Regions from separate parts of the Paenibacillus sp. FSL K6-2524 genome, predicted to be linked through region 1. Evidence: riboswitches for the same ligand, from Rfam matches in the RefSeq annotation. Region 1 holds a riboswitch; each other region holds the start of a gene.
The links. A riboswitch is a leader RNA that binds a small molecule or an ion and turns the genes downstream of it on or off. The one in region 1 is predicted to bind cobalamin.
Positions count from the first base shown of each region.

Region 2: linked by a shared signal. The riboswitch ahead of NST85_RS03130 (anaerobic ribonucleoside triphosphate reductase) and the one ahead of metE (5-methyltetrahydropteroyltriglutamate--homocysteine S-methyltransferase) in region 1 are both predicted to bind cobalamin.
Region 3: linked by a shared signal. The riboswitch ahead of NST85_RS08010 (ABC transporter substrate-binding protein) and the one ahead of metE (5-methyltetrahydropteroyltriglutamate--homocysteine S-methyltransferase) in region 1 are both predicted to bind cobalamin.

Region 1 covers NZ_JBBOSP010000001.1:2,975,307-2,979,565, forward strand. Annotated here, with positions in the region: gene nagE (N-acetylglucosamine-specific PTS transporter subunit IIBC) at 1-506, shown strand, start outside; gene NST85_RS13420 (DMT family transporter) at 623-937, opposite strand; gene NST85_RS13425 (DMT family transporter) at 937-1,278, opposite strand; guanidine-I (ykkC/yxkD leader) riboswitch at 1,361-1,457, opposite strand; gene NST85_RS13430 (helix-turn-helix transcriptional regulator) at 1,813-2,175, shown strand; cobalamin riboswitch at 2,275-2,470, shown strand; gene metE (5-methyltetrahydropteroyltriglutamate--homocysteine S-methyltransferase) at 2,688-4,259, shown strand, end outside.
Region 2 covers NZ_JBBOSP010000001.1:726,965-731,223, reverse strand. Annotated here, with positions in the region: gene NST85_RS03150 (DUF4234 domain-containing protein) at 1-288, shown strand, start outside; gene NST85_RS03145 (DUF2752 domain-containing protein) at 298-726, shown strand; tRNA gene NST85_RS03140 (tRNA-Thr) at 1,326-1,397, opposite strand; gene NST85_RS03135 (MTH1187 family thiamine-binding protein) at 1,495-1,794, opposite strand; cobalamin riboswitch at 1,995-2,226, shown strand; gene NST85_RS03130 (anaerobic ribonucleoside triphosphate reductase) at 2,398-4,259, shown strand, end outside.
Region 3 covers NZ_JBBOSP010000001.1:1,812,532-1,816,790, forward strand. Annotated here, with positions in the region: gene NST85_RS08000 (transposase) at 1-226, opposite strand, end outside; gene NST85_RS08005 (methyl-accepting chemotaxis protein) at 509-2,068, shown strand; cobalamin riboswitch at 2,169-2,377, shown strand; gene NST85_RS08010 (ABC transporter substrate-binding protein) at 2,580-3,581, shown strand; gene NST85_RS08015 (FecCD family ABC transporter permease) at 3,578-4,259, shown strand, end outside.

The DNA.
Region 1 (4,259 bases):
GTGTTCACATCGTCTTGTCCGGTATCTCAGCGTTCGTCACTTATGCGCTAGGGATGAAGCTTGGTTTTGGATTCTCGGCCGGTTTGATTGACTATGGACTCGGTTGGGGGCTCTCAAGCAAACCATTGCTCTTGATTCCAGTTGGTTTGGTCACAGCAGTACTATACTATGTGATCTTCCGCTTCCTCATCGTCAAGTTGAACCTGAAAACTCCGGGCCGTGAAGACGAAGATCCTGAAGAAGAAGATACAGCTTCTGGTCCCGTATCTGCGGATAGCCGTCCAGCTCTGATTTTGGCTCAACTAGGTGGACCTAGCAACATTACATCTGTTGACGCTTGTATCACACGCCTTCGACTCATCGTTAAAGATGAGAAGGCCGTTAATGACTCAGGACTTAAGAAGCTTGGGGCTTCTGGTGTTATGAGACTCGGCAAAGGCGCAGTACAAGTCGTGTTCGGACCACAATCCGAAGCGATCAAAGATGATATTCAAAAGTTGTTGTAGATTATTATTATAAAATAATGAGTTTCTTATTTCAAGCAGGGCGGAACTTGATCCGTCCTGCTATTCTATTGCTTTCTTTCTATTAATAATGATCTCAGCTCAGTTCGTCTTAAACTTTACGAGACAAGCTTTAATCCAAGTGCAGCTCCTAAAACCATAGAAATAAAAACGATTCTTCTCCAATCTTTTGATTCCCCGTACAAAAGCATACCCGATATCGCGCCACCTGCGGTTCCAATTCCTGTCCAGATAGCATAAGCAGTTCCCATAGGTAGTGTTTTCATCGCAAATGCAAGTAGTACAAAACTAATTCCGAATCCTGTAATTAAAAGTACTAAGGATTGCCAGTTCCGGTCCTTATGCAACTTGTTGATCATAGTAACACCCAGCATTTCAAATACTCCTGCAAAAATCAAAGAAATCCAAGCCATTAGGAAGCAGCTCCTTCCTGATCTTTATCTTTCGTAACTAGCTTCAAACCAATCACACCAACTAATAAAAGTAGAATAAATAGTATTTTTGCCACTTTAATCGGTTCTCCAAAAAAGATAATTTCAGATAAAACAGTTCCAGCTGTACCCATGCCTACAAAAACAGCATAAACGGTCCCAACAGGAAGTTTTCTTCCAGCCATAACCATTAAATAGAAGCTGAGGATCACAGCAACAACAGTTCCTGCCCAAGTCCAAATATCATTCGCGTGCTTTAAACCAATCACCCAGAACACTTCAAAAAATGCTGCAATATAAACCTTTATCCACTCTTTGTTCATAACGTGCTCACTCCTTAATTTTTTTGCGTTATCTCCTAAAAAAAAACAAAATAAGCCTAGGAGATAACTGTTATTATACAGTTCCTCCCAGGCTTTTATCCCTCCGTGACACAGCCGTAGCTGTGAGTTTTCTCTCGGACCAGACCAACATGTGTTGCGGAACCCTAGAAAACATTTAATATACAATTACGTATGATTATACCTATATTCTAAATTTAAACAAGAACCAAATAATGGTAGATACGAAGAGAAGGAGAGATGAGCAGCAAAGTTGTTTCGAGAGGGAACATTTTTTGCGGGCACGATAGACGAAAACTTACGAAGACCCCAAAAGAACCCTTCAAGATGAACATTTCAACATATGAAAAATTCACAATAGAAAAGATATTTCAGTTGTATCTACTTCACACGTGTTTTTTCATCAGTTCACGCTGTTTACTTACAACAGATCAAGTTATAAAAGAAGACCGAAAAATCCTATTGTGAAAAATTCATACCTTATATATACTAGGTAGAAAAGGCGGGGTGAAACGGATGGCGTTCATGATAGCACAAAGAGCATATCTTAAATTATTCCTGATAGGAATGGTAGAGAGAAGACGGGGATACGGTTATGAAATGTTGGATGAGCTGAAGGAGCAGTTCAAACCATTTGGTTATGTTCCTCCACAAAGTGAGATTTACAGAGCGCTACATGAATTGGTACAGGAAGGTGTATTGTATCGTACTAAGAAATTGAAGGGGAACGATCCAAAGGTTGATTTTCAGGAAATCGTGTTATATCACTTTACTGAAGAGGGTTACGAGAAGGCGGAACTGTACAAGAAACAGGTCAAAGCTGATTTGGATCGGTGCATTGGTATGTTGAATAAAGCGGTTACGGATCACTATTTATGAAGTTACCGCGTTAAATTAATTAATCCGAGTTGTTTGGTGTTGTATTATGAAGTGATATGCAGTAACATAAATAACATATTCATAGAATTGTAACCAAAACTGAATAATGTGGAGATAGGTGCTTCAATCATCATGACTGAAGCTTAAAAGGGAAGACCGGTGTAATGCCGGCGCGGTCCCGCCACTGTAACAGAGGAGTCGAATAACACAATGCCACTGGTGATGCATCACTGGGAAGGCTGTTGTTCGGCAAAGATTCTGGAGCCAGGAGACCTGCCTATTTTGACAGCACTGTTGTACCTACGGGAGATAGGGGGGTGTTAAAGATGCAAGCCATTGATACTAATTTCAAGGGTCCTCTTTAGCTATTTCGCTATAGGGGGCCCTTTTTGATTTCGTTTTATCTTACGAAGTAACGCTCACAAAACTTTAAAGCATATGCTTACGAAGTAGTTTTGTACGAAGCAAATTTGTAGAAGTAAAGTTCACAAAACTTTTAGGAGGTTATCGATTTGAGTAAAATTATTAGTGGTAACTTGGGGTATCCAAGAATTGGGCAACAACGTGAATGGAAGAAGAGTATTGAAGCATTCTGGAGCGGTAAAATTGAGGAATCCGAACTTCATGAGCGTCTAACAGACATCCGACTTCATAATCTGAAATTGCAGAAGGACAAAGGTATTGATATCATCCCTGTGGGTGATTTTACGTACTATGATCATGTACTCGATACTGCCGTTATGTTCGGACTTATTCCTGCTCGTTTTGAATTTGCAGGCAGTGAAGTGCCATTAACTACATATTATGATATTGCCCGGGGGAATAAAGGGGCAGCTGCCAGTGAAATGACGAAATGGTTCAATACGAACTATCACTATATTGTTCCGGAGCTCGGATCAAGAAAACCTGAAATTACGGTTAATAAGCCGCTTGTGGCTTATCGTGAAGCCAAAGAAAAGTTGAATATCGAGGGTAGACCTGTGTTGCTTGGCTTATACACTTTCCTGAAACTTTCGAAAGGTTTTGACAATGCTGGATTGGACGGCTGGATTGAACAACTATTACCCCTCTATGTGCAGGTACTGCGTGAACTTCAAGAAGCTGGAGTGAAATGGGTTCAAATTGATGAACCTGCTCTGGTTACATCGGTTACAGCTGAAGATCTTGGACGTTTAACGTTGATATATGACACGATTAGTCGTGAAGTTCCAGAATTATCTCTTCTATTACAAACTTATTTTGAAGCTCTTAGCAGCTATGAAGGGATTGTTTCATTACCGGTTGCCGGAATTGGACTTGATTTGGTACATGGACTGAACGAAAATTTAGAGGCATTACGCCGTTATGGATTCCCATCAGGTAAGACGTTAGGTGCTGGGGTCATTGATGGACGTAACATTTGGAGGGCGGATCTCTATCGCCAGTATGAACTTCTTCAAGAGTTGACGAAATTGACGCAGGGTGCGGATATTATCGTTCAACCATCTTGTAGCTTATTGCATGTACCCGTGTCGGCAGCCGCCGAGATATCTCTACAACCTGAACTGAAGGATGCACTTGCATTCGCCGAAGAGAAGCTAGAAGAAATTGCTGCGTTGAGTCGCTCAGTATCAGAGGGGAAACTAGATGAGCTGTTTCAGAAGAACCGTAAATCTCTTGAGAGCTTGAGTGCTGACCCTGCACGTAACCGGGAGAATGTTACTTTAGCGGTAGAGCAAATCCTGCTTCAACCATCGGAAAGAAAAAGTGAGTTTTCCGTACGTAAGTCCCTGCAAAAAGAGAAATGGAACCTTCCATTCCTACCTACTACTACAATTGGGAGTTTCCCTCAAAGTTCAGAGATCCGTTCAGCTCGTCAAAAATGGCGTAAAGGTGAATGGTCCGAGCAACAATATGATCAGTTCATTTCGGAACAAATCAGTCAGTGGATCACACTTCAAGAGGAGATCGGACTTGATGTGCTCGTACATGGTGAATTCGAACGGACTGATATGGTCGAGTTTTTCGGTGAGAAATTGCCGGGCTTTGCTTTTACAAAAGGTGGATGGGTTCAATCTTATGGAACACGCTGCGTGAAGCCTCCG
Region 2 (4,259 bases), 2.2 Mb from region 1:
ATTTACGGGATTTATTGGATGTACAAAGTCTTGGATGAATCAAGAGAGATTAGCCGAGATAATGAAGGCAGCGCAGGTCTAGATTTGATATTAACAATAATCACTTGCGGAATTTACGGGTTCTTTGCGTTCTACAAAGCAGGTTCACGTATATATGAAGCGGATGTTGCTCGTGGAAATAGGTATGCAACTAATGATACGGCATTGATCGTTATCTTGTATTTATTTGGTTCGATTGTTTCTGTGGCAATTCTTCAGCACAAAATTAATAAGTTTATAACAGCTTAATCATTCTATATGATTAGTGCATTGAAACAATTGGACCGGAAGAGGTTCCTGCCCATCTTCGTTTTTGGTGTCGTGGGACTCCTTAGTATTGCGGTAAATCTTCTGTTCCAAGGGAGTATTTGTATCTTTACAAATGTATTTGGTATTCCTAGTCCTGCTTGTGGTATGACGAGAGCTTATATGAGTCTCTTTCAAGGGGATATTGGAGCAGCATTGATATACCATCCGTTATTCATCATGCCTATACTGATGTGCATACTCGCAGCTTATAAAAAATTAAGTCAGCCAATTATTATCCTATTTATTATTTTGCTACTAGCAGTGTGGATTTTACGATTAATCTTCATGCTTCCCGATCAAATCGAGCCGATGGTGTACAATCCGGATGCGTTGATCCCCACCCTGCTCACTATTGTGAAGCAATGGATTGGGTTGTAGTAACGATAGTTTAAGGGTAACAGGTACAAAGATTTGGAGCATGGTTTCTCGGAAACGGGAGATCATGCTCTTTTTTCTATAACTATCATGTGGGTGATAAGAAGGAAAGGTAAATTTCATAAAAAAGGGCCATACGGAGAATATCCGCAGGCCAGCGCTAATTATGTATGTTCATAACGTGATAAATATCCTGTTTAAGAGTCCTAGAACTTTACCAGACGATGCACCATCAATTACTGTAAATATTGAAAAAATAACATAGTTATCGCGTTCACTAGTAGCCTCAATAACAGATCTTCCCAACGAGTTAGCAATTCCTTGTACTATTACACCGTCACTTTCATTCGTAATTTCCTTCACGATATATTCGCTGAAATCCTCTATTGTTGGGTTCGTTATCGCTAGTAAAATAGCTACTAGTAATAAGACAATTACTGTAGCATTGCGTGTTCCCCTACCTTGTGCAGTAATTTGGATCCCTCCTAAACTATCGTATAACTTATTATATCCTCTGTTGGGATAAAATGTATATATAGACCATGTGAAATATCAAAAAAACCTCCCACGAATTTCGTAGAAGGCTGCGTATATTATAAAGATGCTGGTGAAGGGAATTGAACCCCCGGCCTACGCATTACGAGTGCGTTGCTCTACCCCTGAGCTACACCAGCATGGTGCTTGTTATGCGGGAAACAAAAACAATTATACAACGCTCAGAAATTATTGCAAGCATAAGTGCCTAATGATTCCCTCTATTCAATAAAGTTCCTATAACTTCTCACGCACTGAGCGTAGCTTTTGTTCCGAAGAGCTAATTTTGTCCCGACGATCATCTATTTTGATCGAGGTGGACACACGCTGGGCATCAGATTGAAAAGGCGCTTCATGTATGGCCCGGATTGCCGCAAAAATATGATCAAGTGAGCCTTCAATAATCGTACTCATCGACGTCAATTGATACTGTATTCCCTCTTGTTTCTCCAATACTCGCTGTAATTCTGCTACATAGGGACTGAGACTAGTCGTTCCCGTTCCGATCGGAATAACCGTTACCTCCGCAATTGCCATCGTAAAACCTCCTTAATTATTTTCACCTCTCTCTATTGTAACCACTCCACAGATGCAATAAAAGTTCACAATTTTATTTTGTCCCCGCGAGCCCGCATCATGAAGCCAATCCTTCACTTTCAGACCATTATCCGATCGTTTATTTTGTAAATTTTCCGTTTACAAACACAATATATTGGGTTACTCTTGTAACAACGCAACCAAATATAGTGTAAACAGGTGATCCAGCGGGAAATCCCGCTGCGACTTAAAAAGGGAAGTGCGGTGCAATTCCGCTGCGGTCCCGCCACTGTAACCGGAAGCTTCTAGGGTTAATATGGACCCTCTAAAGAATCATCCGACAGAATGCCACTGCAGTTATTTCTATCCTGCGGGAAGGCGTCGGAGGACTATTCCGGAAGCCAGGATACCTGCCTGTTTAGACGACACCGGAACAATCCTGCGAGGAACGGGTATGGTGTCCGCTTGCAGCTGACATTCAGCTATTTTTTGAAATGCCATTAGGCTTTTCTTGAGATGCATTCGGGCATTTTTGACCTAGTAGGGTTGAGAATGCTTTTTATATTATATTAATGCTGAGTTTTTTGGGAGGAGAACTTTGAAATGGCGTTGTTAAACCCTATTTTTACCGACCGTGAAATAATGCTTGATGAAGTAATTACTCTGGGCGATGAAATCGTTGAGAGTCGAAATTTGGAGATGCTTCGCGAAAACGCCAATTTGAACGGGGAAAGTTTCTCGGGCAAAATGAGTAAATTCGGTAGTGAATACGCCAAATGGTATGCAGGAAACTTCGTTATGCCAAAACGGTTGATACAAGCAATTAAAGATAATGTTGTTTATGTCCACGATCTTGATCAATATGCGATCGGCACGACCAACTGCATTTTTATCCCATTCGACAAATTACTCCGTGAAGGTTTCAATACCGGCAATGGGAGCGTACGTCCTCCAAACTCAATAATGACTGCTATGGCTTTAGTCGCTATTATTTTTCAATCCCAGCAAAATTCACAATATGGCGGCGTTTCAGCTAATAAAATAGATTTCGACCTGGCTCCTTTTGTAGCGAAGTCGTTCTTCAAATATTTCCGCAAAGGTCTGGATTACTTTGATGAAGGTAGCTTGGATGACAGCATGGGCTACATCTCAATGAGCCGTAGCGACTTACAAGAGAGTTATCCTAAATCATTTAAATTTGCACTCAAAGAAACCGAGAGTGAAACACTACAAGCTGCTGAGAGTCTTATTCACAATTTGAATACGATGTCGAGCCGTGCAGGTGGGCAAATTCCATTCACAAGTATAAACTATGGTACCGACACCTCACCGGAAGGCAAGCTCGTTACAGAGTCACTACTGACAGCTACGATGCGCGGACTGGGCAGTGGCGAAACACCGATTTTCCCCATTCAAATTTTCAAATGTAAACAAGGCGTCAATCAAGCACCAGAGGACCCTAACTATTCGCTATTTCTAAAAGCGGCAGAATGTTCCGCTAAAAGGCTCTATCCAAACTTTGCGAACCTAGATGCGCCGCTAAACTTGATGTATTACGTGCCAGGTGATCCTGATACGGAATTCGCAACAATGGGATGTCGTACACGAGTACTACACGACCGCTTTGGACGTAATCATTTGTCCGGCAAAGGAAATCTCTCCTTCAATACGATGAATCTTGTGAAGCTTGGTTTGGAGCATGGTACCGTATTAGGACAACGTAAAGTAGCTGATGAGCGCGGATTCTACCGGGAGTTAGATCATTATCTCGATATCGCACTTGAAGGACTACTGCACCGTTACAACATTCAAAAGGCCCAGAAAGCCAAAGCCTCGGACTTCATGATGAGAGAAGGCGTATGGGAAGGCGGCGAACATCTTCATCCAGAAGAGCCCGTTGGCGAACTCCTTAAACATGGCAGCTTGTCCATTGGATTCATTGGTCTCGCAGAATGTATGAAGGCTATGTACGGCAAACATCATGGCGAAGATAACGACATATACAAAAAAGCTTTCGAATTAATTTCCTATATGCGTAATTATTGCGACCGTCAGAGTGAGCGCCACAACCTGAACATTACCCTGTTCGCCACACCGGCAGAAGGCTTGTCCGGCAAGTTTACTAAGCGGGATAAGTCCACTTATGGTTCGATCGCAGGTGTAACGGATCGTGAATACTATACGAACTCTTTTCATATTCCAGTCTACTATTCTATTAGTGCTGCTAGAAAGATTGAACTAGAATCCGCTTTCCACGATCTATGTAATGCAGGAGCCATCTCTTATATTGAGCTGAACGGTAATGCCCGGAGTAATCCCGCAGCGTTCTTGAAAATCATTCAATACGCTCTATCGCAACAGGTCAGCTATTTCAGTATCAATCACCCGATTGATCGCTGCTCAGCCTGCGGCTTTGAGGGAATTATCGGAGCAACCTGCCCTTCTTGCAATAGTCATGAGAATGA
Region 3 (4,259 bases), 1.2 Mb from region 1:
TCTGCAAATCTTCGTAACTGGCTGCATTCTGTTTCAGTTTCTCGGCATCGATTTGCTTCTTTTTCATAAGGTCGTCCACCTCATCCTGATATTGGCGGACCCAGTTGCTTAACGTTTTAGGAGACATTCCGTGCTTCCGGGCTACCATCTCTACTCGGTAACCGGCAAGCACTTCAACCACTAGCTCCTTCTTCGTTTCAACAGGGCACCTGAATCGTCTTTTCATCGATTTACTCCTTACTCATTTTAGTGTATATGAGGTGGATTGGAGTGTCCAATTGGATTAGGGGGCTATATAGGCTGGTTCCGTTAGAATGATGTCAGAATACCCCCTGATGCCTTCATCTCAAAGCACTCAGAGCAACCAAATATATTACATGTGATGTAATGTATAACTCAAACAGCAAATATCATCAATTACTTTTATCGAAAATATGATATTTTTGCTGTGAAAATGGTGTTAATCGCACTATAATGTTAGGTAAACTAACATATTGGAGTGGTGAAGATGAATCAACTCCGTTCGAGTGCAAGAAGTATCTCCATGTTTGGAACAGGAATCGCACTAATTATGGTTATTGGAGTGCTGTGGCAGGGCGCATCCTGGTATATCATTGTAATGGCACTTTTAACCTTCCTAACCCTTGGTCTACTTTTGCTAACAGGACTTAAACAGGGAACTGAATCAACAGTCATGCTGCAGGGCGCCTCAACAACAACGAATTGGAATACCATTGCTAACGAATCTTTGGTAGCGGCGGATCGGGTTCAGGCGGCTGTCGGTGAAGTAAATGGAAGTATAGAGAAACTAAAGAGCCTAGCAGATACCGCTTCTTTGGAGGATATGAAGCTCAAGCAAAGTAGTGAACGATCATTAGAGTTGGTTCAAGAAAGTCTTGCAGCCATGGAGGAAGTAGCTGCTTCTGCAGCAGAAATTCAAGAGATGGCAAAGACACTACATACCCGGAGTGAGAAGACAAGGGCTGAGGCATCACTTATGGCAGAATCTCTTAGAGAAGCTGACGACACAATTCACGCACTAGCCGATTCCCAACAGTCGATTGAAAAACCGATGGAGGATTTGGAACAGAATACTCGCAAGCTTGGAGCGTTATACCAGGATATGCAAGGGATTGCTGGGGAGGTGGCGTTGCTGGCATTGAATGCGTCCATTGAAGCTGCTCGGGTTGGTGACCAAGGGAAGGGGTTTGATGTAGTTGCAGTACGGATGCGGCAACTTGCTGAACAAAGCAGTCATGCGATCGGTAATTCAGCACCTTTATTTCAGCGTATTGCAGAGGAAGTTGAGAGGGTGAAGATTTCACTTCAAGGGGGAAGGGACTCAGCTACACAAGGTGCTTCTTTGATGCGGAAGATGGGTGAAGATATTCGCTATATTACTGAGGAGGTCACTGCGATAGATGGCCTCATTGGAGAAACGGGCCCGCGAAGCCAGGAGCAGGCGGAGTTGACACGGAATATGGAGAATATGTTGGAAGAGGTGTATGATGCACTTAATCACAACATTACGCATGTGGGAGGTGCTTTAGAGCGAATGGAATCGCAAAGAAATCACACAGCTAATCTGGAAATCGTGGCTGTAGGACTTCACAAGGCATCCGTGGAATTAATGTCGTCTCTGGATAGCATTTCTGATTCGAGTGAAGATGTATTGGATGGTATAGTTGAGCTTAGGCAGACATATTCTCTCAAACTATCTCAAGCAGCCAAACAACCCCTATTTATTGGGATGGAGGAACCTGTCCATCGAACAGCACTTGCGGAACTATTGGCAAGAGAAACGGTTATGGAAGCTGTATGGACTAACCGGTGTGATGGTTCGTTTGTGGTATCGATTCCTGAGGCGGGTCTGCTTAATGCGAGAGGGAGAGATTGGTTCAGAAGATCCTTGGCCGGTGAAACGGTGTTGTCCGAAGTATACATATCTGCAATTACGAAGCAACGATGTGTGACTCTTTCTGTACCGATTCTAAGTGATGGTGAGGTAGTTGGTGTACTAGGAGCGGATTTATCCTTAGGTAATATTGCCGCTGGAAGTAACGTATAGTTTGTGTTTTTAGATATTTCTGATTGATTTATACTCGTATTGTAACTTTTGTCCTTTTCCCCTATAATCCTATAGAGAAGAAAGCCTTTATAGACACACGAACCAATGAATACCCGTAGGTCCTGAAGAAAGCGGTTATCGCAGACTTTAGGTTAAAAGGGAAGCCGGTGCAAATCCGGTACGGTCCCGCCACTGTAAAACAGGGATGAAGCTCTTTTCTGCCACTGTTATCCATGAAGGATAATGGGAAGGCGAGCTTAGTCATTCAACCTGGTAAGTCAGGAGACCTGCCCACGGGTGTAATAGACGGTCCTTCGAGGAAAGGATAACGTTCTGCTAAGATGATTCATGCTGGGCCCCGTGTATTTGCGGTGTCATAGGTATGACCTTGTAGACGTAACCCAATTCCTAGCGGATTGGGTTTTTTCTTGTACGAAGATTTATAAGGTGATCAACAAAGGAACTTCGCTCATGCTAGATTAGAGTAACCATTAAGGGGAGGAAGAAAGAGATGAAGAACATGAGAAAGATTTGGGCGGTTTGGTTGCTCGCATTAATGCTTGCTGTAACAGCAGGTTGTGGTACGAATAACGCAGCGAACAGTAATAACGCAACAAATGAGGTGCAAAAGGAGCAGAATACAGCAACTCCAGCACCAACACAGGATGAACTCAAAACAACGTACCCTTTAACTGTAACAGATGCTAAAGGTACAGAATTTACTTTTGAGTCGGCACCACAGAAGATTGTATCACTTGCACCGTCTGAGACTGAGGGATTGTTTGCGCTCGGATTAGATGAACAAGTTGTTGGGGTATCTGATAATGATGATTATCCAGATGCTGTTAAGGATAAGCCTAAAATGGGCGGATGGCAGGTTAATGTAGAAGCTGTTGTGGCGGCACAACCAGATTTGGTATTGGCGGGCAATTTAGTAGATGAAGCAACAGTGAAGAGCCTTACCGATTTGGGTATCAAAGTATATCAATCTAATGCTAAAACTCTAGATGGAGTAATAGCTAATATTCGGGCAGTAGCTCAAATTACCGATCATCAGGCAAAAGGGGAAGAAGTAGTTTCCCAAATGGAAAAAGAACGTGATCAAGTTGTTGAGGCGGTCAAATCACTTACACCAGAGCAACGGAGTAAAGTCTATATTGAATTCTCCCCAGGCTGGACAGTGGGTAAAGGTGAATTTATGGATGAAATGATTACACTAGCCGGTGGCGTGAATGTAGCTTCTGATCTGACAGGTTGGAATGAAATTAATGAAGAGAATATTATTAAAGCAAATCCAGACGTCATTTTGTATGCAAGCAGCGTTGTGGATGAGAATAACAAGACATTGGCCGAAATTATTAAAGGCCGTAGTGGATGGGATCAAATTAAAGCAATTAAAGAAGATCACGTTGTTGGCCTTAATGATAATTTATTAAGCCGCCCGGGTCCTCGTGTAACTCAAGGATTGATTGAGATGGCAACAGCGATTTATCCGGAATTGATGAATAAATGAGTAAAAAGCTGGCGGGATATGGGGCGATTGGCCTGATCCTACTCGGCGTCACGTTACTTATCTGTATTGGATTTGGTTCCGTATCCTTGCCATTAGGAGAGATACTTCGAATTTTGTTGCATCGATTACCCTGGATAGGTCAACTCGTGACTAAGGATTGGGATGTAGCTTCGGAACAAATCATCATGCAGGTTCGACTACCTCGTGTTCTTTTGGGTCTCCTGGTTGGAGCGGCACTTGCTATAGCGGGAGCTGCCTTTCAGGGAGTACTACGCAATCCGTTGGCAGACCCGTTTACCCTTGGGGTATCATCGGGTTCCGCTGTGGGGGCGGCAACGCTCATTTTCTTCGGATGGCAGTTCTCTTTGATCGGCGTGTTTTCTCTACCTGTTGTTGCCTTTCTAACAGGAATGGTAACGTTATGGGTCGTAATGTGGTTGGCGCGCGAGAACGGAAAGATTCCAATTGAAGGACTTATTTTATCAGGTGTAGTGATGCAGTCGTTCCTTGGAGCGATCGTATCTTTTCTCACGGCTATGTCGAATAAGACCGTGAATGAAATTTTATATTGGACGATGGGGAGCCTGAGTCTTCGCGGATGGTCATATACGACCATCCTTTTCCCGTATTTAGTACTTGGGGCGCTATTCTTGTGGAGCCAAGCCAGGTCACTAAACT